4 regions of the Roseburia sp. AF25-13LB genome follow, and region 1 is predicted to be linked to each of the others. Evidence: predicted binding sites of a transcription regulator. Region 1 holds the regulator's gene; each other region holds the start of a gene.

Region 1 (8,072 bases):
CCCCTCCATTATTATATGTGGCAGCTTACTGATTTGCGCTACCTCTCCTGCATTTTCTTTTTCCACCTGATAACCAATCCGGCTCATTCCAGTATCCACTGCAATGTGAATTGCCACATCCTGATTTTTCTTTGTTGCAGCTTCAGAAAGTGCAACTGCCATATCATACGTAAATACGGCAGGCTCTAATTTCTGTTCTACAATAATCTCATATTCATCCGGGAATGCAAAACCAAGAATCAGAATCGGCTTCTTAATTCCATGATTTCTTAAAATTACGCCTTCTTCCACTGTGGCCACACAGAAGCCATGGAGATACGGAAGCGGCTCTAATACACGGGCAAGTTCCGTTGCACCATGTCCGTATCCATCTGTTTTAATTACCGCAAACATGCTGGTATCTTTCTTTAAAAGCCGGTGCATTGCCTCCATATTCTCAATGGCCGCATCCAGATTCACGCTGGCATATACCCTGCTATATCTTTTCATTTCATTCACCTCAAATTATTATTATGACAACACATCGGATAATCCGTTTATAATTTCGCCTGCAGTCAGTCCATGCTTTGAAACTGTTTTGCTCCGTTCATCTGCTGCCGCCGCATGTACATATACCCCAAGCGGTGCCGCCTGCTCTGCAGATAGGCCCTGCGCCATCAGACTTCCAATAATTCCGCTCAGTACATCACCACTTCCCGCAGTAGCCATTCCGTTGTTACCGTTCCGGTTAATAAATGTTTTCCCATAAGGAATTGCCGTTACCGTTCTGCTGTCTTTCAAAACACAGATTACATTATATTCCCTTGCGAAATCTTCCGCAACCTGCTCAATATTTTCTTTGATATAGGAAACGGCAAGCTGTTTTAACCGGGACATTTCCCCTAGATGTGGCGTTAATACCAGTTCTGTATGCGGGCGAAGAAGCTGTTCGGTCTGCTCTGCTATGATATTTAATGCATCGGCATCTACTACCATTGGTACTGCCGCATTCTTAAGTACCGTCTTTACAATACTGTGTGCCACATCACTTTTGCCAATTCCAGGTCCTAAAATAATAACATCTGCCCAGGACAGACATTCTATCAGCTGCTGTGTATCAGCCTTTTTTGCAGAATAGGTAGTAAGAACTGCCTCCGGCACTGCTGTCTGTAAGATAATACGGTTTTCTTCCGGTGTATATATTCTCACCAGACCACAGCCACTGCGATAAGCTGCCTTTGCTGCAAGAACCGCCGCACCTGCCATATTCACGCTTCCGGCAACCAGAAGGACTTTTCCAAAGGTTCCCTTGTTCGAATCAGCAGCACGATTATTTAAAAAATTTAAATCTTCCTTTGTGATTGCATAAGCTGCAGGTCTTTTATCTAACCAGCTTTCTTCTCCGATTCCGATATCCTTAACCGTAATATTTCCGCAGTATTCTGCACCAGGAAATAATACCATTCCGGTCTTGCAGTAAGCAAAGGTTACGGTATCATCTGCTTTGAATGCACCACCTAATACAGTTCCATTATCTGCCGAGACACCGGATGGTATATCCACCGCCAGCCGGTGGGCACTGCTCTGGTTTAGCCGTTCCATCAAGTGCACCAGTTCATCATCTAATTTTCGTGATAATCCTATGCCAAATAACGCATCAATAATCAGGCTGTAGGAATTTGCATCCTCCATTTCATCAATAAATGGTACACCATATGATGTCAAGATTTCATACTGTTCTTTTGCCTGCTTTGAAAAATGTGTTTTATTTCCATAGAGATATACTTCAACCGGAATGTGGGATAAGTATAACAATCTTGCAATTGCCATACCATCGCCGCCGTTATTTCCGGTTCCACACACTACCAGCACGCGATTACATGAAATTTCTTTTTCCTGTATTACTTCTATCGCAGAAAGTGCTGCCCGCTCCATTAGAACCATGGATGGCACTTTAAAATGTTCGATTGTATTGGTATCACATGTTTTCATTTCCCGGGAATTTACAAGATATTCCATAAATTAATTCCTTTCGTCCGCATTTTCCACCGCTTTTTTTCCCTGCAGACGGTCTTCATCTTCCTGCCGCAGATCAAATATATTTAAAATATCCACACCAAAAATATCATGCATATAAGAATAAATCTGCCGGTTGTTGATTTCACGGTTCTGTTTTTTGATGATATTTTTCTTAAGTTCTACCCTTACCTTATCAATCCAGTCCGTAATTTCATCTGCTTCTTTGCTGTTCTGTCTTAGTCTCTCATAGCAGTAACGCATGCTTTCTAACATAAGTTCCTGATTTGCACTGTTTATATTTCGTGGAAGTTCAATTAATTCATCCTCAATTTCTTCCATTTTGACATTGACTTCATCAATCAGTCTCTTGTCTTCATCTAATTTTCTGGAAGAAATATCCCCCTCATTTTCCTCATGAGTTCCTTCCATGTTGACAACAATGCTTTTCATCAACCGATTCTTTGTCTTTTTCAGTTCTTTCAAATCATTATTAAGCTTTCCCTGCTGTTCTAACAACTGATTTACCTTTTCTTCCAGCTGCTTGATTTCACTGGTTTTTCCGCTTAACGCAAAAAGTCTGTGCCATTTCTGATCCAATACAAGTATTGGTACTTTTCTGCTTTCTAATGCTTCCAGAAATTCCTTGTCATCTTTCATGCAAAAACACCTCTATTCCAGCGTTTCCTTTTCCCTTTTGTTCTTTGTCATATTATAGGATAACTGCATCAGGCTGTCTGATAAATGTACATTTTCCACTACAACATTTTCATCCAACACTTCCAGATCCACATGGGCAAAATTCCAGATTGCATGTACACCAAGGCTTACCAGCTGGTTGGCCACAGCATCTGCCTTTTCTTTCGGCATAGTCAGTGTAGCAATATCTACCTTATGTGTCTTTACAAATTCTTCCAGTTTATCAATCATTTCGATTTTATTGCCACGAATGGATTTTCCGCATAACTCCGGATTCACGTCAAACAATCCTACTATGACGAAGCCGAGTTTTTCAAACTTCACATAATTGGCAAGTGCCTGTCCTAAGTTACCAGCTCCAATAATAATAATATTATGCTGTTCATTTAATCCCATAATCTTTCCGATTTCTTCATACAGAAATTGTACATTGTAACCATATCCCTGCTGTCCAAAACCACCAAAATTATTTAAATCCTGTCTGATCTGCGATGCGGTCACTTTCATTCTTGCACTCAGTTCATTCGATGAAATACGTTCTACCCCTTCATCTAAAAGTTCCCCCAGATATCGGTAATATCTTGGCATTCTACGAATTACTGCCTGTGATATTTCTTTGCTCATTCTGCCAGTTCCTCCTGCTCTCAATACCCTACAATAATTATAGTTTCTTGCCGAAAGGATGTCAATGTGTTACAACTTTAACAATCTTTCTGTAAACTTAATTCTTCCCATTTTGCATAGAGTTCTTCCAGCGCTGCCTCTTCCTGCATCTGCTCCTCATGGATTTTGTTTAATTCATAGGAATTTGATGCTACCTCCGGCTTTGACAGTTCATCATTTAATGCTTCTATCTTTGCCTCTCTCTTAGCAATTTCATCTTCTGTACGCTTTAATTCGTTTTCCAGCTTACGTTTTGCTGCCTGCTGTTTCTTCATTTCTTCCCAGCTTAACTTCTGTTTTCCTCCGCCGGATATCTGCTCTGTTCCATTATTTTCTCCAGTTCCATCGGAAACAATGACATTTCCTTTTGCCACTGAATTGTCTGCACGATCCTGTGTAGCTGTGCCAAACGCCGCTAACTCCTGAACTTCCTTTTTCTCCAGATAATAATCATAATTTCCAATATAATTTAGAATTGTTTCATTCTTTAAATCAAGAATTCTGCTGGCAGTTTTATTAATAAAATAACGGTCATGGGATACATAAAGCACCGTTCCGGTATAGGAATTGATGGCTGACTCTAAAATTTCCTTTGACATAATATCAAGGTGGTTGGTCGGCTCGTCTAAAATTAAGAAGTTCGCATTGGATAACATCAGTTTTGCCAGTGAAACACGACCTCTTTCTCCACCACTGATATCACGAATCCGCTTAAACACATCATCATCCGTAAATAAAAATGCTGCTAACACATTTCGAATCTTCGTTGCCTTCAGATTCGGATAAGCATCTGCAATTTCATCAAATAACGTCTTATCCGGGTCTAAGTTCTGATGCTCCTGATCGTAATATCCGATTTCCACATTGCTTCCAAGCTTTATCTCCCCGGCATCTGCGTCTACAATTCCATTGATTATCTTTAAAATGGTGGTTTTCCCGGTACCGTTATTTCCGATTAAAGCAACTTTTTCCCCTCGCTTAATCTGAAAATCAATGTTTGAAAACAGTTTATGCTCGTAAGATTTTGAAAGACCTTTCACCGAAAGTACATCATTTCCACTGGTAATTTCCGGCTCCAATGTAATATGCATATCTGTTTTTTCATCGATTGGCTTCTCAATACGTTCTATTTTATCCAATGCCTTCTCACGGCTTTCCGCACGCTTAATGGACTTTTCCCGGTTAAAGGATTTTAACTTGGATATTACTTCTTCCTGGTGCTTGATTTCCCGCTGCTGGTTATAATACTGTCGCAAAAGACTTTCCCGCTGTATTTCCTTCTGCCTCGCATATGCGGTATAATTTCCCGGAAATACCGTTGCCGTATGGCGGGATATTTCCACTACCTTCGTAACAATCCGGTCTAAGAAATAACGGTCATGGGCTACGATAATTACGGCTCCTTTATAATTCAAAAGATAGTTTTCAAGCCATGCAATCGATGCCATATCAAGGTGGTTGGTCGGCTCGTCGAGCATGATAATGTCAGGCTTGGTTACCAGAAGTCTGCCTAATGCCACTCTGGTCTTCTGTCCTCCGGATAACTCTGACATTTTCTTTCCGAAATCATTTTCCGAAAAACCAAGTCCCTTTAACACACCGTTTATCTCACTGCGAAAAGTCAGTCCGCCCTCTAACTCAAAGGCATGGCTGAAACGGTTATACTGCTCCATATATTTCTCTAATTCATCTGCGCTTACATGCTGCATGTCTTCTTCCATTTTACGAAGCTTTTCTTCTTTTTCAATTAATGCATCGCAGGCATGAAGCACTTCATTATAAATGGTCTCGTTGCTGTCTTTATCCTGATACTGGGCAAGATAACCGATGGTTTTTCCTTTTGCAACGGTTACCTCGCCACTGTCCGGTGCCAGCTCTCCCACTATAATTTTCAATAACGTAGATTTGCCGGCACCATTGATGCCGACAATTGCTGTTTTCTCATTATCTTCTACATGAAAAGAAACATTCTGTATTATGGTGTCTGTCCCAAAGGATTTACTGATATTCTGACAGGCTAAAATCATGGAAGTCTCCTCACTTTTTCTCTTCGCCCCATAAGTAAAGCATTCTTTACAAGGGGCTTTTTATAGCTGAAAATTCCGGGACGGCACACTATTCTGCCCTCCCGGAGTATAAAATTTATAACATTTTCTCTAATGTAGCACGGATTGCCTTGATAAAGTCTTCACTGTTTAATACAGTCGGATTTTCAATTGTAGTAATCAGTGCAAGGTCTTTGGTCATCTTTCCGGATTCAATCGTATCTACACAGGCTTTTTCCAGTTTGTCGGCAAATGTGCTTAACTCCTGGTTGCCATCTAATTCACCTCTCTTACGAAGTGCTCCGGTCCATGCAAAAATAGTTGCTACGGAGTTGGTGGATGTTTCTTCTCCCTTGAGGTGTTTATAATAGTGACGCTGAACTGTTCCGTGTGCAGCTTCATATTCATAATATCCTGCCGGTGATACCAGTACGGAAGTCATCATGGCAAGGGAACCAAATGCAGATGATACCATATCACTCATAACATCTCCATCATAGTTCTTACATGCCCAGATAAAGCCGCCCTCTGCTTTCATCACACGGGCTACCGCATCATCGATTAAGGTATAGAAGTAGGTAATTCCTGCTTCTTCGAATTTTTCTTTATATTCCGCATCAAAGATTTCCTGGAAAATATCTTTGAAAGTATGGTCATATTTTTTGGAAATGGTATCCTTGGTTGCAAACCATAAATCCTGTCTGGTAGAAAGTGCATAGCTAAAGCAGCTTCTTGCAAAGCTTTCGATAGAATCATTTAAGTTATGCTGTCCCTGGACAACACCTGCTCCGGTAAAGTTATGAATCAGCTCTCTTGTTTCCGTTCCGTCCTCTGCTGTATAAACCAGTTCACATTTTCCCGGTCCCGGAATCTTCATTTCAGAAGCCTTGTATACATCACCGTAAGCATGTCTTGCAATGGTAATCGGTTTCTTCCAGTTCTTAACACATGGCTCAATTCCCTTTACAACGATTGGTGCACGGAATACCGTTCCATCTAACATTGCACGGATAGTTCCATTCGGACTCTTCCACATTTCCTTTAAGTTGTACTCCGTCATACGTGCTGCATTTGGTGTAATGGTAGCACATTTTACTGCAACACCGTATTTCTTTGTTGCATTTGCAGAATCTACAGTTACCTGGTCATCCGTTTCATTACGATGTTCAAGACCCAGGTCATAATATTCTGTGTTCAAATCAATAAATGGTAATAACAGTTCATCCTTAATCATTTTCCAAAGGATTCTTGTCATTTCGTCTCCGTCCATTTCAACCAAAGGGGTAGTCATTTTAATTTTGTCCATCTTTCTATCCTCCATTTACTATTTCAGCAGATTGTCCCAGCCATAATTATCCATATTTTCAATAGTATTTAACATATGACTTGTCGCAAGCAGTTCTGCTTCTTTTGCATTGTGCTGCTTCAATGCTTCTACAATCTTTTTATGTTCATCATTTGATTTTACCACACGATCCGGCATTGACAAAGTGATTTTTCGAACTCTTTCCACATAATGATGAAATGCAGACAATTCATGCTTTAACATTTTGCTTCCGGAAGCTTCATAAAGCACCTCATGAAACTTATTATCCAGCTCCAATATCTGTGCATAATTTTCCTTCTTAGCATGAAATTCCACCAGAAAAATGTTTTCTTCCAGTTCCGCTATCTGCTCCTTGGTAATTCTGTCTGCCGCCCACTTTGTGCAAAGTCCCTCCAGCCGTGCACGGATTTCATAGATATCTTTTACGTCTTCTTTCGTAATTCCCTCTACGAATGCTCCGCGGTTTGGAATGATTCTGACGAGTCCTTCCAGTTCAAGCTGCCTTAAGGCTTCTCTTACCGGAGTACGGCTGACACCCAGTTCATCACCCAGGGTTTTTTCTTTTAATTCTTCATCGCACTTGTATTTTCCGGATAAGATATTTTCACGAATCGTATGAAATACTCTTCCGCTTAAAGAATATCCTTCTTCGCCCACGATAAAGCCTCCTTAATTTATAATACAATTCCGAGTTTTTTACAACAGTCAGTTATCTGTACTACAAGTTCGTTATCTGTAATTACAGTTACACGTCCCTCATCATACTGCTCGTCTACCCACTGTTTGATGGTCTTTACCAGTTCCGAATTCTTATCTACTTTACGGTCATCACTGAGACGGTAATAGGTATTAATCCAGTGTGCAATTCCAGCAAGTCCTGATGTATTGGAAACAGATACCAGTGCCGGACGATTTAAGAATTTTTCGGTATCAAAAATGTTATAAATTTCTTCATTTTTCAAAAGTCCGTCTGCATGGATACCTGCTCTTGTAACGTTAAAATTACTTCCGACAAATGGTGTACGGCTTGGAACCTTATAATTCAATTCCTTCTCATAATATTCTGCCAGTTCTGTGATAACTCTGGTATCCATTCCATCCAGGGTACCCTTTAACTGCGCATATTCAAATACCATTGCTTCCAGAGGTGTGTTACCGGTTCTCTCACCAATACCAAATAAGGAACAGTTTACGCCGGATGCACCGTAAAGCCATGCTGTGGTCGAGTTATTGACTGCTTTATAGAAATCGTTGTGTCCATGCCATTCAATCAATTCAGAAGGAACTCCTGCATGTGTGGTAAGTCCGTAAATGATACCCGGTACACTTCGCGGAATTACTGC
Region 2 (8,072 bases), on a different contig from region 1:
GATACCCTGCCGGGTCAGTCTGGTGTCGCGGTCATAAAGCATGACGCCCAATTTATTATAGATAGGTTTAGCAAGACGCATGCCGGGTTTTAAGTCATCTGTCCGTATAAATAGCATAGCGGTTACCTCCTTACAAAATATGTTTTTTCCGTTAAAATTCCTAGTTCAAATATAGCACAAGCAGAGAGGAAAAACAATCTTGGGATTGAAAAAGAAGTGTAGTTTTTCGTTGCATTTTCATAAGAAAGCCGTCTATAATAAAGGAAGAAAACAAGAGGCGTGATAAATCCATAAAAGAGGATAAAGATATGAAGAAAAACAGTAAACAACGTATGTTTTCCGCATTGCTGATACTGTTTCTGCTGATACAGATGACGGTGCAGGCAGACACCGGCACCAAGGAAAGAGTGGATCTGGCATCTAAGGACACCGGAAGCAGCGTGGAAGAACTGGAACGTCAGAGAGAGGAACAGCAGTCGCAGCTTGATTCCTTGAAAGAATATCAGATAAATCTTTCCGATGAACTGACGGAATTAAATAATGGATTGCAGGAAATCAGCAACGAACTGGCGGATACCCAGGATGAAATTGCGGCGAAAAATGTGGAGATTGAAGCAGCAGAAAGCCGGATTGCAGAGCTGACAACACGTTCTGAGAGCCAGTACGAAGCCATGAAGAAAAGAGTACAATATATGTACGAAAATGGTAATCAGTCTTACCTGGAGCTGCTGCTTGGATCAAGCTCCTTTTCGGATTTTTTAAACCGGATGGAATATGCCAAATCTATTTATGATTATGACAGGCAGGAGCTTTCTGATTATCAGGATACACTGGCTGAATTAAAACAGCAGAAGGAAGATTTAGAGACGGCAAAAGAAGAACTGCTTGCGGCAGAACAGACGAAGCAGGAGCAGAAGAGCAAGGCAGACAGTCTGGTGGCAGCCCAGCAGGAAAAAATAAGCGCAGCAAAGTCGGATGTTGCAGATGCAGAGACGGAAATAGCAGACACAGATGCGGAAATCGCAAGACAGAAAGCCTATGAGGAAGAATTAGAGGCACAGAAGGCGAAAGAAGATGCTGCCCGTCAGGAGGAGATTAAGCGTCAGGAAGAGGAACTTATTAACAGTCAGCAGCCAGATGCTTCAGATAATAATGTAAATCCGGATGGGACATCCACCGGGGATAATACCACAGGAAGCGATGCTTCCGGTGGGGGGACAGTGAATGCCAGTGATGTTGCCATGCTGGCAGCACTGATCCAGTGCGAAGCAGGCGGCGAAAGCTATGAAGGGAAGCTTGCCGTTGGAAGCGTGGTCATGAACCGTGTGGACAGCAGTTATTTCCCGGATACCGTGGTAGGTGTCATCTATCAGAGCGGGCAGTTCTCACCGGTAGCCAGCGGTCGTTTCGCAGTAGTGCTTTCATCCGGGGCAGATGCGTCCTGTGTGCAGGCTGCCACAGAAGTGTTAGCAGGCACAAGAACCTTAAACTGCTTATATTTCCGCAGAAACAACGGACTGATTAATGGAACTGTAATCGGAAACCATGTATTTTATTAAGGAAAGCTGAAAATCCGGCTCAATAAAGCAAGTTTCACTTGCAAAAATCCCCTTTCTATGATAACATCAGATTGTCGGGAAAGAGCCGGAAAGGCTTTCTTTTATTTTTTTTACAAAAGATTGTTAAAAAAATAACAATAGTAAAAGGCAAATTTAATTCAGAAGGAGACGAGAAAATGGCACAGAAAGTAGTTTTAGCAGGCGCATGTCGTACCGCAATCGGTAAAATGGGAGGAGCTTTAAGCAATACTCCAGCCGCAGATTTAGGCGCAATCGTAATCAAAGAAGCATTAAACAGAGCTGGTGTTAAACCAGAACAGGTTGATGAAGTAATGATGGGATGTGTAATCCAGGCAGCACAGGGACAGAACGTTGCACGTCAGGCTTCTATCAAAGCAGGTTTACCAATCGAGGTTCCTGCATTTACATTAAACGTAGTTTGTGGTTCTGGTTTGAAATGTGTAAACGAAGCTGCAAACATGATTATGGCTGGTCAGGCAGACATCGTTGTTGCAGGTGGTATGGAGAACATGTCTATGGCACCTTACGCTATGACAAAAGCTCGTTTTGGATATCGTATGAACAATGCAACAATTATCGATACCATGGTAAATGATGCATTAACAGACGCATTTAATCATTATCATATGATGATTACAGCAGAGAACGTATGTGACAAATACGGAATTACCCGTGAAGAGTTAGACGAGTTCTCAGCAAACAGCCAGCAGAAATGTGAAAAAGCAATTGCTGAAGGCAGATTCAAAGACGAAATCGTTCCTGTACCTGTTAAGGTTAAGAAAGAAACTGTTATGTTTGACACAGATGAGGGACCACGTCCAGGCACAACTGCTGAGTCATTAAGCAAATTAAGATGCTGCTCTGGTAAAGAGGGTGGACTTGTTACTGCAGGTAACGCTTCCGGTATCAACGATGGTGCAGCAGCAATCGTTGTTATGAGCGAAGAAAAAGCAAAAGAGCTTGGTGTTAAACCAATGGCTACATGGGTTGCAGGAGCACTTGGCGGAGTTGAGCCGGAAATCATGGGTGTTGGACCTGTTGCTTCTACAAAGAAAGTTCTTGCAAGAACCGGAATGTCTATCGATGACTTCGACTTAATCGAGGCAAACGAAGCATTCGCTGCTCAGTCAATCGCAGTTGCAAGAGATCTTGGATTCGATATGTCTAAGGTTAACGTAAATGGTGGTGCAATCGCACTTGGACATCCTGTTGGAGCATCTGGATGCCGTATCTTAGTTACATTGCTTCATGAGATGCAGAAGAGAGACGCTAAGAAGGGTCTTGCTACTCTGTGTATCGGTGGTGGAATGGGCTGCTCAACAATTGTTGAGAGAGACTAATTCACTCTTTCTGAATAAGTAAATATACCCGGGAAGTGTAAAACGCTTCTCGGGTCTTGCGTTGCAAGTTATAACCCAGAAGACTTTCGTTTTCGGGTAAATATAATACATATGTTTTTAAGGAGGACTAACATGAAAGTTGGCGTTATTGGTGCAGGTACCATGGGACAGGGCATTGCAAAAGCATTTGCTCAGGTAGAAGGATATGAAGTAGCTCTTTGTGACATCAAGCAGGAATGGGCTGATGGCGGAAAAGAGAAAATCGCAAAAGGATATGCAAGACTGGTAGAAAAAGGAAAAATGACACAGGAAACTGTTGACGGAATCCTTGCTAAAATCACACCAGGTTTAAAAGAGAATCTTTGCGCAGACTGCGATTTAATCGTAGAAGCAGCATTTGAAGATATGGGCGTTAAGAAGACAACATTCCAGGAGCTTGATAAGATTGCTAAACCAGAATGTATCTTTGCTTCTAATACATCCAGTCTTTCTATTACAGAAATCGGAAATGGTCTTACCCGTCCAATGGTAGGTATGCATTTCTTCAACCCGGCAGACAGAATGAAATTAATCGAAGTTATCGCTGGTGTAAATACTCCTGCTGAAACAGTAGAAGCTATTAAGAAAATCTCTGTAGAAATCGGAAAAACTCCGGTACAGGTAAATGAAGCTGCAGGTTTCGTAGTAAACCGTATCTTAATCCCAATGATTAACGAAGCTGCATTTATCAAAATGGAAGGTGTATCTGATATCGCAGGTATCGACGCAGCTATGAAGCTTGGCGCAAATCATCCAATGGGACCTCTTGAGTTAGGTGACTTCATTGGTCTTGACATCTGCCTTGCAATCATGGATGTACTTTACAACGAGACAGGCGACAGCAAATATCGTGCATGTCCATTAATCCGTAAAATGGTTCGTGGTGGTAACCTCGGCGCTAAGAGCGGAAAAGGATTCTATGTATACAACGCTGACCGTACAAAGACCCCGGTTGACGCTCAGTAAAATAAAATTTATGGAGGATTTCAGAACATGGATTTCAGTTTAGATAAGAAACATGAAATGGCGAGAACTCTGTTCAGAGATTTCGCAGAAAACGAAGTAAAACCTCTGGCTCAGGAAGTTGATGAGACAGAAGTATTCCCACAGGGAACAGTTGATAAAATGGCAAAATTTGGTTTCATGGGAATTCCGGTACCAAAGGAGTACGGCGGACAGGGATGTGACCCATTAACCTATGTTATGTGTGTAGAAGAGTTATCTAAAGTTTGTGGTACAACAGGTGTTATCGTATCTGCACATACTTCTCTTTGTATCGACCCAATTATGACTTACGGTACAGAAGAGCAGAAACAGAAATATGTAAAACCACTTGCAACAGGTGAGAAGCTTGGCGCATTCGCATTAACAGAGCCTGGTGCTGGTACAGATGCCCAGGGAGCACAGACCAAGGCTGTATTAGATGGTGATGAGTGGGTATTAAACGGATCTAAATGCTTTATTACAAACGGTAAAGTTGCAGACGTTTATATCGTAATCGCAATCACAAGTGTTACCGAAGATAAGAGAGGAAGAAAGAAGAAGAACTTCTCTGCATTCATCGTGGACAAGGGAGCTCCTGGATTCTCCTTCGGAACAAAAGAAAAGAAAATGGGTATCCGTGGATCATCTACATACGAGTTAATCTTCGAAGACTGCAGAATTCCAAAGGAAAATCTGTTAGGACCAGAAGGAAAAGGATTCCCAATCGCTATGCATACTCTGGATGGCGGACGTATCGGTATCGCAGCTCAGGCACTTGGTATTGCAGAAGGTGCATTAGACAGAGCAGTTGCATACACCAAAGAAAGAAAACAGTTTGGTCGTTCTATCGCTCAGCAGCAGAATACCCAGTTCAAGCTTGCTGATATGGCAACCAGAATTGAAGCAGCTCAGATGCTGGTTTACAAAGCTGCTATGGCTAAAGCAACACAGAAGGTATATTCTGTAGAAGCAGCAAAAGCAAAATTATTCGCAGCAGAAACCGCAATGGCAGTTACTACAGAAGTAGTTCAGTTATTCGGTGGATACGGATACATCAGAGAATACGATGTAGAGCGTATGATGCGTGATGCTAAGATTACAGAGATCTACGAAGGAACAAGCGAAGTTCAGAGAATGGTTATTTCTGGCGCATTATTAAAATAGTTTCTGACAGATCGGCGCAAAAGGATTTTAAACGAAAAATCATGGCGCACACAAATTAAAAATATAAGGAGTGAATATACCGTGAAAATAGTTGTATGTGTAAAACAGGTACCAGATACAAAAGGCGGAGTAAAATTTAATCCGGATGGTACTTTGGATAGAGCTGCAATGCTCACTATCATGAACCCAGATGACAAAGCAGGTCTGGAAGCAGCATTAAGATTAAAAGATCAGTACGGTGCAGAAGTTACTGTACTTACCATGGGACTTCCAAAGGCTGATGAAGTTCTTCGTGAAGCAATGGCAATGGGCGCTGACAAGGGAATCCTTGTAACAGACCGTGTATTAGGTGGTGCAGATACCTGGGCTACTTCTACTACAATCGCTGGTGCATTAAGAAACCTTGACTATGATTTAATTATCACAGGTCGTCAGGCTATCGATGGAGATACCGCACAGGTTGGTCCTCAGATCGCAGAGCATCTTGGACTTCCGGTTATTTCCTATGCACAGGATATCAAAGTAGAAGGTGACAGCGTAATCGTTGAGCGTCAGTTTGAAGATGGATATCATGTATTAAAAGCAAAAATGCCTTGCTTAGTGACAGCATTATCTGAATTAAACGAGCCGCGTTACATGACTCCAGGCGGAATCTTCGATGCATTTGACAAAGAAGTAACTGTATGGGGCAGAGCTGACCTTAAAGACGTAGATGATTCTAACCTTGGTCTGAAAGGTTCACCGACCAAAATCGCAAAAGCATCTGACAAAGTTCGTAAAGGTGCAGGCGAGAAGGTTGCTCTCGATACCGACGAAGCAGTATCTTACTTAATTGGCAAATTCAAAGAGAAACATATCATCTAATAAAAATAAGGAAAAGTGGTGAATAAAATGGGTTTAGAAGAGTATAAAGGAGTATTTGTCTTTGCACAGCAGGTAGACAACACATTAAATGGTGTTGCTTTTGAGTTACTTGGAAAGGGCAAAGAACTTGCAAAAGATTTAAATACAGAAGTAACTGCAGTATTAATTGGTTCTGATGTGAAAGGTCTTGCAGATCAGCTTGCTGAGTACGGCGCTGATAAAGTTATCGTAGTAGATGATCCGGAACTGAAGAACTACAGAACAGAGCCATATGCACATGCATTAGCATCTGTAATCAACGAATTCAAACCAGAAGTTATGTTAGTTGGTGCAACAGCAATCGGTCGTGACCTTGGTCCTACTGTATCTGCAAGAGTTGCAACAGGTCTGACAGCTGACTGTACTGTTCTTGAGATTGGTGATTTTCCAATCAATCCGGTTGGAAACCAGGAGCAGAAACACAATCAGTTACTGATGACCCGTCCTGCATTCGGTGGAAATACCATCGCAACAATTGCTTGTCCGGATAACCGTCCTCAGATGGCTACTGTACGTCCGGGCGTTATGCAGAAAATTGCTCCAATCAAAGGTGCAAAAGCAGAAGTTATCGAGTTCAATCCAGGATTTACACCAAACAACAGATATGTTGAAATCATGGATATCGTAAAAGAAGTTAAGAATACAGCAAACATCATGGACGCTAAGATCTTAGTATCCGGAGGTCGTGGAGTTGGTTCTAAAGAAAACTTCAAACTGTTAGAGGACTTAGCAGAAGTTCTTGGTGGAACAGTAAGCTGCTCCCGTGCAGTTGTAGAGAATGGATGGCTTCCAGTTGACTTACAGGTAGGTCAGACAGGAAAGACAGTTCGTCCTCAGATTTACTTTGCAATCGGTATTTCCGGAGCAATCCAGCACGTAGCTGGTATGGAAGATTCTGATCTCATCATCGCAATCAACAAAGACGAAGATGCTCCAATCTTCGACGTTGCAGATTACGGTTTAGTAGGAGACTTAAACAAGATCGTTCCAGCTCTTACAAAAGCTTTAAAAGAGGAAATGGCTGCAAAATAATCCGTTTACGGATGTAATATTTCATCTTGGATGAGTCTCATTTGAGATGTGTGATAAAAGGGTGTCATGCAAACCGGAAGATTTGTGTGATGCCCTTTTTATGTGCTTAGAGGGAAATTTGCAAAGTATGTTGCCTGTAGTTAAACCGCAGGTATTTTTTTGGGTACATACATTGTATACAGTGGAAAAAAGTGGTATTCTAAACAAGGTTTGCAGGAAACTGTTTTGGCAGTGTGGCAGACAAATAATATTGTGGCATCGGCAGACAGATGCAGAAAAGAGGAAGAGACTATGAATAGAAGTAGCAGAACAGTGAAACTCGTTGAGATGGCTCTGTTGGTTGCAATCATTCTGATTCTGGCTTTTACCCCACTTGGTTATATTAAGACACTTGGTCTGGAAATTACATTGATTGTAGTTCCAGTTACAATTGGTGCCATTATTTTAGGACCATTGGGTGGAGCAGTATTAGGAGCAGTATTTGGAATCACAAGCTTTATCCAGTGCTTTGGAATGAGTCCTTTTGGAGCAGTACTTCTTGGCATCAATCCATTCGGAACCTTCGTGGTATGTGTAGTATCAAGAATTCTGATGGGCTGGTTGACCGGACTTATCTATAAGGGATTATCCAAATTTCCGAAAATGAAGAACTGGAAGATTTTAATTGCCAACCTGGCAGGTCCAATCTTAAATACCTTTTTCTTCATGTCAACACTGGTAATCTTTTTCTTCAGCTCCGATTACATACAGTCACTGGCAGGCGGCTTAAATCCATTCCGTTTTGTCATTGCCTTTGTAGGTGTAAACGGACTGATTGAAGCAGCAGCCTGTTTCGTGGTAGGAAGTGCAATTACCAAGGCATTACAGGTTGCAATGAAAAATAAATAAAGAATATCTGCTTCAGATAAAAAGAGGAATGCTCTGTTTTCGTAATTAGAAAACAGAGCATTTTGTATGCTGGAAATTTGCTGAATATAAGAATGAAGTTATGAATTGTCATAACAAAAACGGTATTTACTGCCACAGATAT
Region 3 (8,072 bases), 160 kb from region 1:
ATAAAATATAAGAAGTGGAAGTTAGAAGACCTTCCATTTCTTCCGAAAGATTATAAATATAATGTCATACCATCTGTAAGCAAACAGTATGACATCGTACATAAGCTTTTACACCGGGAAGATATTGATACCGTTTACTGGGCAGGCGATGCCGGAAAAGAAGGACAGACCATTGAAGAGAATATCCGGCGGTTCGGTGGAGTCCGTGAAGGTATGAAAGAGCTGCGGGTATGGATAGATTCGCAGACAGAGGAAGAAATTAAAAGAGGAATTGCAGAAGCAAGACCAATGTCAGATTATGATAATCTTGCCAATTCCGGAATCATGCGTACCATTGAAGACTATGCTATGGGAATTAATTTTTCCCGTGTTATGTCTGTAAAATATGGAAATCTCTTAAATGATGCGGCAGGAACCAAGTCCTATACTGCAATTGCAGTTGGCCGTGTCATGACCTGTGTGCTTGGCATGGTTGTAATCCGGGAGCGGGAAATCCGTAATTTTGTAGAGACACCATTTTATCGGGTAGTGGGGAATTTTTTTGATGCAGAGATAGAAGGCGAATGGAAAGCAGTAGAAGGTTCTTCTTATTATGCGTCTCCGTTGCTCTATAAAGAGAATGGATTCAAAGAAAAAACACATGCAGAAAAATTAATTGAAGATTTAACTAATAAAACAGCGATTGTAAAAACAGTAGATAAAGGAATTGCAAAGAAACGTGCACCGCTTTTATTTAACCTGGCGGAGCTGCAGGCAGAGTGCTCGAAAAGGTTTAAAATCAGCCCGGACGAGACGCTGCAGGTAGCACAGGACTTATATGAAAGAAAGCTGACTACTTATCCGAGAACAGATGCAAGAGTATTATCTTCTGCCGTTGCAAAAGAAATCAGTAAGAATATCAGAGGACTCCGTTCCTTTGAGCCGGTTGCACCTTTTGTACAAAATATTATGGAACATGGTTTATATAAAAATATCGGAAAGAGCAGTTATACCGATGACAGTAAGATTACAGACCATTATGCTATTATTCCAACCGGACAGGTCAATGAATATAAGTCGCTGACGGAATTGCAGAAGCGGGTCTACGAACTGATTGTGCGGCGTTTTTTAAGTATTTTTTATCCGCCGGCACAGTATCAGACGGTAAAGCTGACCATCGGAATTGAAAAGGAATCTTTCTTTGCCGGAGCAAAAGTATTAAAGGTTCCCGGATATCTTGAAATTGCCGGAAGACCGGATACCAAAGAAAAACGGGAAAAGGAAGATGGCGACGGAGAAGAAAACAATCCCAAGAACAGCGCAGCATTACTAAAACTTGCAGATAGTCTCAAAGAAGGAGATACCGCAGAAGTAAAAGAATTTCTGGTAAAAGAGGGAAAGACTTCTCCACCAAAGCGTTATACTTCAGGTTCCATGGTGCTTGCCATGGAAAATGCGGGACAGTTAATCGAGGAAGAGGAATTAAGAGAACAGATTAAAGGCTCCGGAATTGGAACCTCTGCTACAAGGGCAGAAATCATCAAGAAGCTGGTGCGTATCGGCTACCTTGCTTTGAATAAGAAAACACAGGTGCTGACGCCGGAAGCCTTAGGCGAGATGGTTTATGAAGTGGTGAATATGACTGTTCCGGCACTTTTGAATCCGAAGATGACCGCTTCCTGGGAAAAGGGCTTGGATGGCATTACCCAGGGAACGGTTCCGATGGAAGATTATCGGGAGAAGTTAGAGGAATTTATCCGGAAAGAAACAGTTTCCATGATAAATGAAAATCTCACCAGCCAGATTGCGGGTCGGATTCGTCCATTGGCTGGCAGCAATGCTAAAGATATGAAGGCAAGGGTTAAAATCGGAGCAACCTGTCCGGTCTGTGGCGGCGAGATTGAGACTACACCTTTTGGTTATGGCTGCTCGAATTATAATAAAGATGGCAGTGGCTGCCGTTTCGCTATTGGTTCCATCGCCGGAAGAGAGCTTAACGATGAAGAAGTAAAGCAGTTATTAAGCGAAGGCAGAACCGGAGTCTTAAAGGGATTTACTTCGAAGAATAAGAAGAAGTTTTCTGCCTGCCTTGTGATGACAAAGGATGAAGAAGGAAAACCGAATATAACCTTTGATTTTTCACAGAATGAGCCGGAGACCATAGAGGGCGTAAGCTGTCCGTTGTGTGGCGGAGCAATAGAAATAAAGCCATTTGGTTATGGCTGTGCCAATTATAAAGCAGAAGATGAGGCTGGCTGCCGGTTTGCCATTGGCAAAATAGCCGGGAAAGATTTAAACACTGCCCAGGTGAAGGAGCTTCTGACCAATGGAAGAACCGGAACGATTCGTGGATTTACTTCAAAGAATAAGAAGAAATTTGATGCCTGCCTGATGATTGGAGAAGATGAGAATGGACAGAAAGTCCTGAAATTTGATTTTGAGCATGTGGAAGCAAAGAAGGTAAAAGATGTAAAATGTCCACTGTGTCAGGGTGATATTGTGCAGACGCCATTTGGCTATGGCTGTGCCAATTATGACAGAAACAAAGAGGACAGCTGCCGTTTCTCAATCGGTAAAATAGCTGGTGTAAAATTAAAGGAAACTCAGGTGAAAGCACTTTTACTAACTGGAAAGACAGAAATTATAACAGGATTTAAGTCTAAGAATGGCAAGAAATTTGATGCACCATTGAAGCTTACCGAGGATGGACGCATTGAATTTGACTTTCCGGAGCGTCCGAAACCGGAAGAGACAAAAGTAAAATGTCCAAAGTGTGGGGCATTGTTAAAGAAAAGCCAGTGGTACTATGAATGTGACTGCGGATTCCGGGTGAACCGTTATGTAGCAAAGGTGGAACTGGCTGAAGAAGTATTAGAAGAGCTTTTTGCAAAAGGATATACCGCTAAAAAAATAACCGGATTTACTTCGAAAGCAGGAAATGTATTTGATACCTGTCTGAAGTTTGAAGAGGATGAAATCCGTTTTGATTTTGACCGGAAACCGGAAGAAGAAAGAGAGGAAGAGAAAGATGGAACAGTGCAAAATCAGTAATATGTATACATTAGAGGAGACAATCGCAAAGGATTATCTTGCACAATTTACTTATCCGTGGGAGGCACTTGCCGGAATCGGAGATTATATCAAAGAACTGGGAAAAACATTGAATCCGGATGTTTATGAACAGAAGGGTGAGGATATCTGGGTGGCAAAATCCGCTGTCGTGGCACCGACAGCATGTTTAAATGGTCCTTTAATTATTGATGAAAATGCTGAAATACGACACTGCGCATTCATTCGTGGAAATGCAATTGTCGGAAAAGGAACGGTGGTAGGCAATTCTACCGAGTTAAAGAATGTCATTCTTTTTAATTCCGTGCAGGTACCACACTATAATTATGTGGGAGATTCTATTTTAGGATACAAGTCACACATGGGAGCAGGTTCCATCACATCCAATGTAAAATCCGATAAGACACTGGTGGTAGTAAAATCTGCTGATGAGAAGATGGAAACCGGACGTAAGAAATTCGGTGCCATGTTAGGAGATTTTGTAGAGGTCGGCTGTAATTCCGTATTGAATCCGGGAACGGTCATCGGACCACATACCAATATTTATCCGCTTTCCCCGGTACGTGGAGTAGTTCCGGCGCATTCTATTTATAAGAATAAGAATGAAATTGTAAGTAAAGCAGAAGACTAAACGGATGGAAATTTACCCGCAGAAGTTACCTGCGGTAGCTGCTTGCAGAAAAATGACAATAGAAAATTAAGAAATGAGTGGTTGACAAAAACAGCTGTATGCATTACTGTATTAATTAAGTAATACATACGGCTGCTTTTTAGTTGGACGAGAACTTTGAAAAGAGTGTTTCTCGCAGTATATACGGGAAGCATACAAAGAGTGTTTCTCGTGAATTTTGGAGGGTGAAAATGTTAGAAGTACAAGAGCTTACTAAGAAATATGGAAAGAATGTGGCAGTGGACCATGTCAGCTTTATGGTGCAGGATGGTCAGGTCGGTATCCTGCTTGGACCAAATGGTGCCGGAAAATCAACCATTATAAAGAGTATTGCAGGACTCCTTCGTTATGAAGGCGGTGTTGGTATTAATGGAATGAAGGCAAGAAGCCTGGAAGCGAAGAAAATATTTGGCTATGTACCGGAGATTCCGGCAATGTTTGAAGCGCTGACGGTGCGGGAGCATATCGAATATGTGAAGCGGGCATATAACAGTGACATTACAGAGGAAGAAATAGATGCACTGCTGACACGTTTTGAACTTCTGGATAAACAGGAGAAGCTGGGAAATGAATTGTCCAAAGGAATGATGCAGAAGGTCAGTATCTGTTGTGCACTTGCTATTCATCCAAAGGTTGTGATGTTAGATGAGCCAATGGTTGGACTTGACCCGGCAGCCATAAAAGAACTGAAAGAAGTTGTGCTTGAGTTAAAAGAGAAAGGCTGTACCATTCTTATCAGTACCCATATGCTTGAAATGGTAAAAGATTTGTGGGATGTGATGTTTGTAATGGAACAAGGGAAAATTATAGCAACATTTAACAAAAATGAAATTGCGGATAAAGACATAGAAGAACTGTTCTTTGAAGTGACAGAACCAAAGACTGGTGGTGAAGAACATGAGTAGTCTTTCCTTTGTTTTTTTCCAGACCATTAAGAATAAAGTGAAGCGGAGCCTGAAACGGCCACAGACTTTTCTTGCACTGGTATTTGTTGTTTTATATGCAGCATTGGTATTGTATGGACTTGGTTCCATGTCTGTCGATTTCGGATTAAACAGCCCGGAAGGAATTGCAACTGTTTTATCCGTACTGATGGTTATGATTGTTCCGGCAAATCTGATTTCCTATATCAAGAGAAAAGGACTGTTGTTCCGCCCGTCAGAAGTACATTTTGTATTTGCTGCACCGGAAGAACCGAAGAAAGTTATTCTTCATGCCGGAATGAAGCAGTTCTTAACCAATTTTATTGTTGAACTATTTGTACTGGTACTTGGAATTGGTGTATTTGGTGTTACACCATATAAGATGATTTTATATTTCCTTTATGCTGGTGTACTGGAAAATATTTTAGAGGGAGCGTTAATGATTATCTGCTATGGAAATGAAACACTTCCTAAACAGTTCTTTACCGTACTTACCTATATTATGTATGGAGTAATGGCAGCTTTTGCACTGGTGGCAATCTATTTTGTTTCGGTGAAAGGCATGCAGTTATCTGTGTTTGTGGACTTAATCCAGCTTCCGGTGGTACAGCTGATTCCGATTATAGGCTGGGAAATTGCATTGATTCAGCTTATTATTATAGGTCCTGCAGGAATCAATGTGGTGGCAACCGTACTTCTTTTAACCAGTACTGTTTTTCTGGTACTTTATGCGAAAAAGATGAAGTGTACCGGAGAATTCTATGAAGATGCTGCAAAATTTGCAGAAGATTATGATGACCGGATGAAACGCTCGAAAAAGGGCGAGGTTGTAGTGGGAAATGGCAAGAAAAAGTATTTACGGAATGTAAAGATGGCTTATAAGGGAACTTACGCTAAAGCAATTTTCTACCGGCAGGTATTAGAATACCGTAAAAACCGTTTCTTTATCTTTGGCTGGAATTCGGTGCTGTTTCTGGTCATAGGTGTGGCAATTGCGGTTGTTTCTTATTATAATAAAATTTCCAGCCAGCCTTTTAAAATGTTTGTAATTCCGGGCGTCATTGCCTATGTTATCTTTATTTTCAGCGGTTATAAGACGAAGTGGTCGAAGGAACTGGCAAATCCATACACCTATCTGATTCCGGACAGCAATTTTAAGAAAATGTGGTATGCCACCAAAATGGAACATATCCGTGCGCTGATTGACGGACTTCTGATTACGCTGCCGGGCAGTATCGTAATGGGACTTCCGGTGTCTTACATGATTTTGACCGTCATTTTATATATGTGCCTGAATGCTAATAAGCTTTATATGAATATGCTGGCAGATGTCGTGATAGGGAAAATGTTTGGAGAACTGGGCAGAACGATTCTTCGGATGCTGTTCCAGGGACTGGTATTATGTGTCGGAATCATTGTGGCAGTAGCAACGGGAGCGTTCATTTCCGTGACTGCAGGATTTATTATGATGATAGTCGTTATATTCCTGCTGACACTGGTTGGAGCAATCGGAGCATCCTTTGCATTTGAGCGGATGGAGGCATTAGATTAACAAATTGAGAAAATTAAGGGGCATTTCCTGTAAAAAAGACTGGACTAATGTAAAAAAATGTGAGAAAATGAGGGCGGTGTGTTAAATGTATAACAAAGTTTAACATGATATATATTTCATATCGAAAGGAGTCTTATAATGATTTACACGAAGGAAGTCGAAAACATGTGTCCTGTTGCCAAGGGCGCAAAACATGAGCCAGCTCCAATTCCAGAAGAAGGAAAATGGGTTCATTCCAAAAAAATTGAAGATATTTCAGGATTTACACACGGTGTAGGCTGGTGTGCACCACAGCAGGGTGCCTGCAAGCTTTCATTAAATGTAAAAAATGGTGTGATTGAAGAAGCACTGGTTGAGACAATCGGATGCTCAGGTATGACACATTCAGCAGCAATGGCAGCAGAGGTTCTTCAGGGAAAAACAATTCTTGAAGCATTAAATACTGACCTTGTTTGTGACGCAATCAATACAGCAATGAGAGAGTTATTCTTACAGATCGTTTACGGACGTACTCAGAGTGCATTCTCTGATGACGGACTTGCAGTAGGTGCTGGTCTGGAAGATTTAGGAAAAGGACTTCGTTCCCAGGTTGGTACTATGTACGCAACAAAGGAGAAAGGTGTTCGTTACTTAGAGATGGCTGAAGGTTATGTAACAGGCATCGCTCTTGACGAGAACAACGAAGTTATCGGATATCAGTTCGTTTCTCTTGGAAAAATGACAGACTTTATCAAAAAAGGTGATGACCCTAACACTGCATGGGAAAAAGCAAAAGGCCAGTATGGTCGTGTAGCTGATGCTGTTAAGATCATTGACCCAAGAGAAGAGTAAGAAAGGAGAGACGAAGATAATGGCATTATTTGAAGGATATGAAAGAAGAATTGACCAGATTAACACTGTATTAAACAGCTATGGTATCAGCTCTATTGAAGAAGCTGAAAAAATTACAAAAGATGCTGGACTTGATGTATATGATCAGGTAAAGAAAATCCAGCCTATCTGTTTCGAGAACGCTTGCTGGGCTTACACTGTAGGTGCTGCAATCGCAATCAAAAAAGGATGCAAAAGAGCTGCTGATGCTGCTGCAGCAATCGGTGAAGGTCTTCAGGCATTCTGTATTCCAGGTTCTGTTGCTGACCACAGAAAAGTAGGTCTTGGACATGGTAACCTTGGAAAAATGTTATTAGAGGAAGAGACAGAGTGCTTCTGTTTCTTAGCTGGACACGAGTCTTTTGCAGCTGCTGAAGGTGCAATCGGAATCGCTGAGAAAGCAAACAAAGTACGTCAGAAACCACTTCGTGTTATCTTAAACGGACTTGGAAAAGACGCTGCACAGATTATTTCCCGTATCAACGGATTTACATTTGTTGAGACACAGTATGATTACAAAGCAGCAAAACTTAATGTTGTATATGAAAAAGCATATTCTAACGGACTTCGTGCAACTGTAAAATGTTACGGTGCTGATGATGTTCAGGAAGGTGTTGCAATCATGCATCATGAGAATGTTGGTGTTTCCATTACTGGTAACTCTACCAACCCAACACGTTTCCAGCATCCAGTAGCAGGTACATACAAGAAAGAATGTATCGAGCAGGGTAAGAAATACTTCTCTGTAGCATCCGGCGGTGGTACAGGACGTACCCTTCACCCAGATAACATGGCTGCAGGTCCTGCTTCTTATGGTATGACAGATACTATGGGACGTATGCACTCTGATGCACAGTTTGCAGGTTCTTCTTCCGTACCAGCTCACGTTGAGATGATGGGCTTAATCGGAATGGGTAACAACCCAATGGTTGGTGCTACAGTAGCAGTTGCCGTTTCCGTTGAGGAAGCAGCAAAAGCTGGTAAATTCTAAATAGAAAGCTTGATTTTA
Region 4 (8,072 bases), on a different contig from region 1:
CATCATGAAGCAGTGCTCCGGCTGATTCAGATGACCGTGGAAAATGCACACAAGGCAGGCATCTGGGCAGGAATATGTGGAGAACTTGGGGCAGATACAACTCTGACCCAGCGTTTCTTAGAGATGGGGGTAGATGAATTATCTGTTTCTCCTGGCTGTGTTCTTCCGGTTCGAAAAGCGATTCGGGACGCAGAATAATGAGCCGTAAACTGATTTTTTTGGATGTAGACGGAACCCTGGTGGATTTCACCATGCACATGCCGGAATCTGCCAGGGAAGCATTAAGCATGGCCAGAAAGCGGGGACATCTGATTTCGTTATGTACCGGAAGAACTGTAACGAATGTGTATCCATGGCTTTTAGAGTTTGGATTTGATGCCATTGTGGCTTCGGCAGGTGCTTATGTGTCTGCAAATGATAAGGTGATTTACCATAGCGTTCTGGCAAATGATAAGGTGCAGGATATGGTAGAGGTGCTGAAGGAGCACGGTGCATGCTTTATGCTGCAGGGAATCAACGGACGTTATGTGGATGAAGAGAATGCAAAGAAAATGAGAGAACGCTGTATGCGGCTTGGACTTGATATTGACGGTGCTCTAAACGGATTGACGCTTGTTGAACATCCGGAACAGATGCCGGCTCTTGAAAGTGGAATGTATTTTGATGCCGATATTCCGGTGGATGTGATGCAGAAGGAAGTCGGAAATTATATCAAGATAACCGGAGCAAGCTTTGGCAAGGATCGTCAGATGTCCGGTGAAATGACGAAGATGGGAGTCAACAAGGCAACCGGAATGCAGCGGCTTATGGATGAGTTAAAGATAGGCAGGGAAGATACCATTGCTTTTGGTGATGGACCAAATGATGTGGAAATGCTGCAATTTGCAGGAACAGGAGTGGCAATGGGAAATGCGATTCCGGTAGTAAAACAGTATGCGGATATGGTTACAGATAAGATTGATGAAGACGGACTGTATCATGCATTCGAACGGCTGCATCTGCTGGGGTAGGATTTGAAGTAAAAACAATTTTCTTATGATAGAAAAGGCGGCGTGGTTCGTCAACTTAGGAGACATGATAAGTGCCCTTTACTGTATTTATGTTGTTTCCGCAGTTGACGAACCGCGCCGTTACTTTTGCATACACAGGAAAAATCGCGTGCCTGCATACAGATTTGGTGAACACCGCAATAAGAAGAGAAATTCGTAAAGCGTGATTCCCATAGTTTACAACGGAAGAAAAGCCGGTTTTCTCTTTTCGAATACAGTAAAATACTGAAAGCCTGCGGCCTTTAAAATATCCGGTACTTTTGCAAAATCAAATGCAACATGCTCCGGTTTGTGGGCATCGGCACCGATGGTAATGATTTCACCGCCTAGTTCGTGATAACGTTTTATAATATCTTCTGTTGGATTCGGATGTCCCAGACCATATTTGAAACCACCGGTATTGATTTCAATTCCTTTTCCCATATCAATGAGCTTTTCTAAAATCGCATCAATGACATCGGCATATTTCTGATAAGAATATTTAAGGTTCCGGTTTGGACCGTAGCGTACCACATAATCGATATGTCCATATACATCAAAATTATCAAATACCGCAAGATTTTCCAGGATAGATTCAAAATATTCCAGATAAGCCTGCTGTTCGGTTTTTCCTTCAAAAAAGCGGGAGTAGTAAGGGTCTTTGCCGTGGATTACATGGGAAGAGCCGATGACAAAATCAAAGTCATACCGGCTTATCAGTTCCTGATGTTTCGCTGCAAGATGAGGCTGCAATCCAAGCTCAATGCCGGTCAGCACTTTTATTTTATCTTTGTATTGCTGTCCCAGCTTCTGGATAGTTGGGAAGTAGACCGGAGTGTCTAAGATAAATTCCGGTTCATCCTCCGGATGTTCTTTTGGATAATCATAATCCATATGGTCGGTAATGCAGATTCCGCCAAGTCCCAGTTCAATAGATGCTTCAATCATGGATTCCGGTGAGGCCTCACTGTCGGTAGAAAAAGCAGTGTGCATATGTGTGTCCCAAAGCATAGTGTACTCCTTTCTGTGGGGTGTATGGCGGGTAAGGTTGTGCAGGTGGGGAACTGGATGAGAAAGCTTCTTCCCAAAAGCACCGGAACGCTTTTATGTAAGAAGCCGGCACTTCAACCTGCAGTATTTTTCTTTCTTTTATAATAAGCAGTCTTTCCAATGTTTGACAGTATACTGCATTTTGTCTGCCAGCGTGCGGATACCGTGAACAGCGTCTGTTAGGGACTCTTAGAATTCCCTTTGCAACCCGGCAACGCTGGTACATGGATGTACCAGCGAGGCACAATCTGAATATGGATATGAATTTGTGCCGGTTGCCGCAAATCAAATATCTTTGCAGGAATTCTTAGAGTCCCTTCAGACAAAGTGTGGTATCCGCTGCTGGCAGACAAAAGCAGTATCCGGTCAAAGCAGCCGGAAAGACAGCCTAATTTCAAGAAAAATACTGCCCGTAAAGTGCTGCGGATTCTCACATCATAACTGTTCCAGTGTTTTCGGGAAGAAGCTTTCCCATTCCTTTCGCCTACATATTGCACAAACCTTACCCGGTGTTTACACATTTCTACTAAGAAAAATGTTACATTTTCACAAGTATAGTAAAATCTTTGTATATAATACACAGAATACTATAATAGAAATTTGACAATCTGTCAAAAGACAGTATGAAAAATGGAAAAGCTATTGTAACATTTGTTTGAAAATGAGAAAGAAGAAATAAAAATAGTGAAAAAATTAACAAAGTGATGGGAACTACTTGAACTTTCGACAAAAATTGGTTAGAATAATACCAGATTGGGTACAATCCCAAATAAAGATATTTTATATTAAATTTCTAGGAGGAATTAATAATGGCAGTAAGAGTAGCAATTAATGGATTCGGCCGTATTGGTCGTCTGGCATTCAGACAGATGTTTGGTGCTGAAGGATACGAAGTAGTAGCAATCAACGATTTAACAAGCCCTAAAATGTTAGCACACTTGTTAAAATATGATTCTTCTCAGGGTAAATATGAGCATGCTGATGAAGTATCCTGCACAGATGATTCTATCATCGTATGTGGAAAAGAAATCAAAATCTATGCATTCCCAGATGCAAACAACTGCCCATGGGGTGAATTAAAAGTTGACGTTGTATTAGAGTGTTCAGGTTTCTATACAAGCAAAGAGAAAGCACAGGCACACATCAATGCAGGTGCTCGTAAAGTTGTTATTTCTGCTCCAGCAGGTAATGACCTTCCTACAATCGTATACAACACAAACCATGAGACATTAAAAGCATCTGATACAATCATTTCAGCAGCTTCTTGTACAACAAACTGCTTAGCTCCTATGGCTGATGCATTAAATAAATATGCTCCAATCCAGTCTGGTATCATGGTAACAATCCATGCTTACACAGGTGATCAGATGACTCTTGATGGACCACAGAGAAAAGGTGATTTAAGAAGATCTCGTGCAGCAGCAGTTAACATCGTTCCAAACAGCACTGGTGCAGCAAAAGCTATCGGACTTGTTATCCCAGAACTGAACGGAAAATTAATCGGATCTGCTCAGCGTGTTCCAACCCCTACAGGATCTACAACAATCTTAACAGCAGTTGTTAAGAAAGCTGGCGTTACAAAAGAAGATATCAATGCAGCTATGAAAGCAGCAGCTAACGAGTCCTTCGGATACAATGAAGACGAAATCGTATCTTCTGATATCGTTGGAATGAGATTCGGTTCTCTGTTCGATGCAACACAGACCATGGTTAACCAGGTATCTGATGATCTGTACGAAGTACAGGTTGTTTCTTGGTATGATAACGAGAACAGCTACACATCTCAGATGGTTCGTACAATCAAATACTTCAGCGAGTTAGCATAATTTACGAGAGAAACCCGCAAAGCGTGTTTCCCGTAGTTTAACGAACAATCACTGCACGGTAGACTACTTTTTTAAGCGACAGGCTGCCAGAGTGCAGATAAGACTCAGGAAAAGGGTCCGGTCTTTTGGGACCGGGCTCTTTCTTGCTATTAGAAATAAAATTTAAAGGAGACTACTTAATATGTCATTAAATAAAAAATCTATAGATGATATTAATGTAAAAGGACTTCGCGTTCTTTGCAGATGTGATTTCAACGTACCATTAAAAGAAGGAAAGATTACAGACGAGAACCGTCTGGTTGCAGCACTTCCTACAATCAAGAAATTAATCGCTGATGGTGGAAAGGTTATCCTTTGCTCCCATTTAGGAAAAGTAAAAACAGAAGAAGATAAACAGACCAAAACTCTTGCACCAGTAGCAGCAAGACTTACAGAGTTATTAGGACAGGAAGTTAAATTCGTTGTTGACCCTGAAGTTGTTGGTGAGAACGTAAGAGCAGCAGTAGCAGCTATGAACGATGGCGATGTTATCTTGCTTGAGAATACACGTTTCAGACCAGAAGAGACAAAGAACGGAGAAGCTTTCTCTAAAGACCTTGCTTCTATCTGTGATGTATTTGTAAATGATGCATTCGGAACAGCTCACAGAGCACATTGTTCTAACGTAGGTGTTGCACAGTTAGTTGACACTGCAGTAGTTGGATACTTAATGCAGAAAGAAATCGACTTCCTTGGAAATGCAGTAGAGAATCCGGTAAGACCATTCGTTGCAATTCTTGGTGGTGCAAAAGTTGCTGATAAATTAAATGTAATCAACAACTTACTTGAGAAATGTGATACCTTAATCATCGGTGGTGGTATGGCTTACACATTCTTAAAAGCAAAAGGATATGAAATCGGAATCTCTTTAGTAGATGATACTAAGATCGATTATTGTAAAGAAATGATGGCAAAGGCAGAGAAACTTGGAAAGAAACTTCTTCTTCCGGTAGATGCTGTAACGATCAAAGATTTCCCAAATCCTATCGATGCTCCAGTTGAAGTAGAAACTTATGATGCAGACAAGATGCCGGCAGACAGAGAAGGCTGTGATATCGGACCTAAGACACAGACACTTTTCGCAGATGCTGTTAAGACTGCTAAGACTGTTGTTTGGAACGGACCTATGGGTGTATTCGAGAACCCAACTCTTGCAGCAGGTACTATCGCTGTAGCAAAAGCTTTAGCAGATACAGATGCAACAACCATCATCGGTGGTGGAGATTCTGCAGCAGCAGTTAACCAGCTTGGATTCGGTGACAAGATGAGCCACATCTCAACAGGTGGTGGAGCATCCTTAGAGTTCTTAGAGGGTAAAGAGCTTCCAGGCGTTGCAGCAGCAAACGATAAATAAGTAATCAAAGCACATGCCTGTATGCAGGCAAAAGCTTATATATTTAAGAAAGAAGGACATTTTAAAATGGCAAGAAAGAAAATTATTGCCGGCAACTGGAAAATGAATAAAACTCCTAGCGAGGCAGTTGCACTGGTAAATGAATTAAAACCATTAGTAGCAAATGAAGACGTAGATGTAGTATTCTGCGTACCAGCAATTGATATTATTCCAGCAATGGAAGCAGCAAAAGGTTCTAACATCTGCATCGGTGCAGAGAACATGTATTTTGAAGAGAGCGGAGCATACACAGGAGAAATCTCTCCGGCAATGCTTACAGATGCTGGCGTAAAATACGTTGTATTAGGACATTCTGAGAGAAGAGAGTACTTCGCAGAGACAGATGAAACTGTAAATAAGAAAGTATTAAAAGCTTTCGAACATGGTATTACACCAATCATCTGCTGTGGAGAGACTTTAACACAGAGAAAACAGGGTATCTACCTTGACTGGATCCGTATGCAGATTAAGATTGCATTCCAGAACGTAACAGCAGAGCAGGCTGCAACAGCAGTTATTGCATACGAGCCAATCTGGGCAATCGGAACTGGTGAAACAGCTACTTCTGATCAGGCAGAAGAAGTTTGTGGCGCAATCCGTGCATGCATCCGTGAAGTATATGATGAAGCAACAGCTGAGTCTATCCGTATCCAGTACGGCGGATCTGTAAATGCAGGAAATGCAGCAGAGCTGTTCGCAAAAGCTGATATCGATGGTGGTCTGGTAGGAGGAGCTTCCTTAAAGGCTGACTTCGGAAAAATTGTAAATTACAATAAATAAGCTTTTCGGAAAATAGAATATTTTCATAAGAAATAAGAAACGTCACGAAATGCATTATGACATTGGTAGTATTTACCGGTGAAATGCATTTGGTGGCGTTTTTTTGTTCCCCGAAAAGAACAAACGAAAACCGATTCGCCCATTGACATAGTAGGCGAATGGGTATATGATGCGAATGAACCAGAAAAGGAGGAATGCAGAGCATGATTTCAACTAAAGGAAGGTATGCATTAAAGGTTATGGTCGAGCTGGCGGAGCATGATGCGGAAGAATATATTCCGTTAAAAGGAATTGCCGAGAAACTGAATATTTCCCAGAAATATTTAGAGAGTATTTCGACCATTCTTTCCAAGGGACATATGATAGAAGGAGTCAGCGGCAAGAAGGGCGGTTATCGTCTGAATCGGAAACCGGAAGAATACAGGGTTGGTGATATCCTGCGGCTGACAGAAGGAACGCTTGCACCGGTATCCTGCTTAAGAGAAGACCAGGAGCCATGTGAAAAATCAGATTCCTGCTGTACACTTCCAATCTGGAAGGGACTGGCAGATTTGATAGATAAATATTTTGATGAAATGACGCTGGCGGATGTTCTGCAGTCGAAGCAGGAAGCGGAGAAGAAAGCAGCGAAGAAGAAACAATAGATGCAGGAGGAAGAAAAATGAGCAAAGAATTACTTTTAGAGGTTAAAAATCTGAATGTCAGTGTAGAAGAAAAACATATTTTACATGACGTAAATCTTGAAATAGGAAGACATGAGACACACGTACTGATGGGACCAAACGGAACCGGTAAATCCACACTGGGTTATACACTGGTTGGTAATCCACGTTATCAGGTAGAGAGCGGAGAAATCTTTTTCCAGGGAAAAAATATTACCGGAGAGCCGGTGAATGAACGCGCAAAGAGCGGCATGTTCTTATCTTTCCAGAACCCACTGGAAGTACCGGGCGTTACCTTAAGTTCCTTTATCCGTAGTGCATTGGAACAGAAGACTGGAAAGAGAGTCCGTTTCTATGATTTTAAGAAAGAACTGGCAGAGAAAATGGAACTTTTACAGATGGATCCGTCTTATGCAGAACGTGATTTGAATGTAGGATTTTCCGGCGGCGAAAAAAAGAAAGCTGAAATTTTACAGATGTTGATGTTAAAGCCGGAGCTTGCGATTCTGGATGAAACCGATTCCGGACTGGATGTAGATGCAGTAAGAACCGTATCAAAGGGAATCGAAGAATACCAGAAGAGCAGTAAGGGAAGCCTTTTGATTATTACACACAGCACCAAGATTTTAGAGGCATTACACGTAGATTTCACGCACATCATGGTGGAAGGACACATTGTTAAGACCGCAGATGCATCCCTGATTGATGAAGTAAACGAGAATGGTTTTGCAAAATACGAGTAAGGAGTGTAAGGAATGGAAGAGAAAAGCTATGTAGAAGATATCGACAGAAGCATATATGATATCCGGGATGATGAGAAGGATGCTTATAAGCTGAAAGAAGGTCTTACTTCTGAAATCGTAGAGCAGATATCAAAAGAGAAAAATGACCCCGTCTGGATGCAGAATTTCCGTTTACAGTCTTTACAGATTTACAATGAAATGGAAGTGCCAGACTGGGGACCATCGATTGAAGGACTGGATATGGAGCATATCGTAACCTATGTCCGCCCAAACACAAGGATGAAGGGAAAATGGTCTGAGGTGCCAAAGGACATTAAAGATACCTTTGAACGTCTTGGAATTCCACAGGCAGAGAGAAAGTCACTGGCAGGTGTTGGCGCACAGTATGATTCCGAACTGGTTTATCATAATGTAAGAGAAGAAGTTGCCGCACAGGGCGTTATTTATACGGATTTGGAAAGTGCAATGCATGGTGAATATGCAGATATGATACAGAAGCACTTTATGAAGCTGGTAAAACCAAATGACCACAAATTTGCAGCATTGCACGG

What was found. The regulator Rex, encoded in region 1, represses fermentation and respiration genes when NADH is low (regulators of the CRP and FNR family bind a similar motif). The targets are predictions, from matches to a motif close to ATTGTTAANTANTTAACAAT.
Region 2: DWY37_RS10870 (acetyl-CoA C-acetyltransferase) is a predicted target of Rex. The motif match lies at 1,679-1,698, and genes of this name have one in related genera.
Region 3: DWY37_RS01125 (iron-sulfur cluster assembly scaffold protein) is a predicted target of Rex. The motif match lies at 6,271-6,290, and genes of this name have one in related genera.
Region 4: gap (type I glyceraldehyde-3-phosphate dehydrogenase) is a predicted target of Rex. The motif match lies at 2,760-2,779, and genes of this name have one in related genera.

The regions. Positions count from the first base shown of each region.
Region 1 covers NZ_QUFO01000001.1:391,725-399,796, forward strand. The annotation lists gene alr (alanine racemase) at 1-489, opposite strand, end outside; gene DWY37_RS01955 (NAD(P)H-hydrate dehydratase) at 511-1,998, opposite strand; gene DWY37_RS01960 (hypothetical protein) at 2,002-2,655, opposite strand; gene DWY37_RS01965 (redox-sensing transcriptional repressor Rex) at 2,668-3,318, opposite strand; gene DWY37_RS01970 (ABC-F family ATP-binding cassette domain-containing protein) at 3,396-5,384, opposite strand; gene DWY37_RS01975 (NADP-dependent isocitrate dehydrogenase) at 5,500-6,708, opposite strand; gene DWY37_RS01980 (GntR family transcriptional regulator) at 6,727-7,386, opposite strand; gene DWY37_RS01985 (isopropylmalate/homocitrate/citramalate synthase) at 7,404-8,072, opposite strand, start outside.
Region 2 covers NZ_QUFO01000007.1:77,150-85,221, forward strand. The annotation lists gene DWY37_RS10860 (HD-GYP domain-containing protein) at 1-117, opposite strand, end outside; gene DWY37_RS10865 (cell wall hydrolase) at 309-1,559, shown strand; gene DWY37_RS10870 (acetyl-CoA C-acetyltransferase) at 1,736-2,920, shown strand; gene DWY37_RS10875 (3-hydroxyacyl-CoA dehydrogenase family protein) at 3,053-3,925, shown strand; gene DWY37_RS10880 (acyl-CoA dehydrogenase) at 3,953-5,107, shown strand; gene DWY37_RS10885 (electron transfer flavoprotein subunit beta/FixA family protein) at 5,189-5,971, shown strand; gene DWY37_RS10890 (electron transfer flavoprotein subunit alpha/FixB family protein) at 5,999-7,042, shown strand; gene DWY37_RS10895 (ECF transporter S component) at 7,334-7,930, shown strand; gene DWY37_RS10900 (GntR family transcriptional regulator) at 8,029-8,072, opposite strand, start outside.
Region 3 covers NZ_QUFO01000001.1:229,169-237,240, forward strand. The annotation lists gene DWY37_RS01105 (type IA DNA topoisomerase) at 1-3,030, shown strand, start outside; gene DWY37_RS01110 (UDP-N-acetylglucosamine pyrophosphorylase) at 3,008-3,679, shown strand; gene DWY37_RS01115 (ABC transporter ATP-binding protein) at 3,910-4,623, shown strand; gene DWY37_RS01120 (putative ABC exporter domain-containing protein) at 4,616-6,193, shown strand; gene DWY37_RS01125 (iron-sulfur cluster assembly scaffold protein) at 6,332-7,024, shown strand; gene DWY37_RS01130 (GGGtGRT protein) at 7,044-8,054, shown strand.
Region 4 covers NZ_QUFO01000005.1:75,006-83,077, forward strand. The annotation lists gene ptsP (phosphoenolpyruvate--protein phosphotransferase) at 1-198, shown strand, start outside; gene DWY37_RS08845 (HAD family hydrolase) at 198-1,010, shown strand; gene DWY37_RS08850 (histidinol-phosphatase HisJ family protein) at 1,227-2,039, opposite strand; gene gap (type I glyceraldehyde-3-phosphate dehydrogenase) at 2,888-3,904, shown strand; gene DWY37_RS08860 (phosphoglycerate kinase) at 4,086-5,297, shown strand; gene tpiA (triose-phosphate isomerase) at 5,364-6,116, shown strand; gene DWY37_RS08870 (RrF2 family transcriptional regulator) at 6,320-6,760, shown strand; gene sufC (Fe-S cluster assembly ATPase SufC) at 6,778-7,521, shown strand; gene sufB (Fe-S cluster assembly protein SufB) at 7,534-8,072, shown strand, end outside.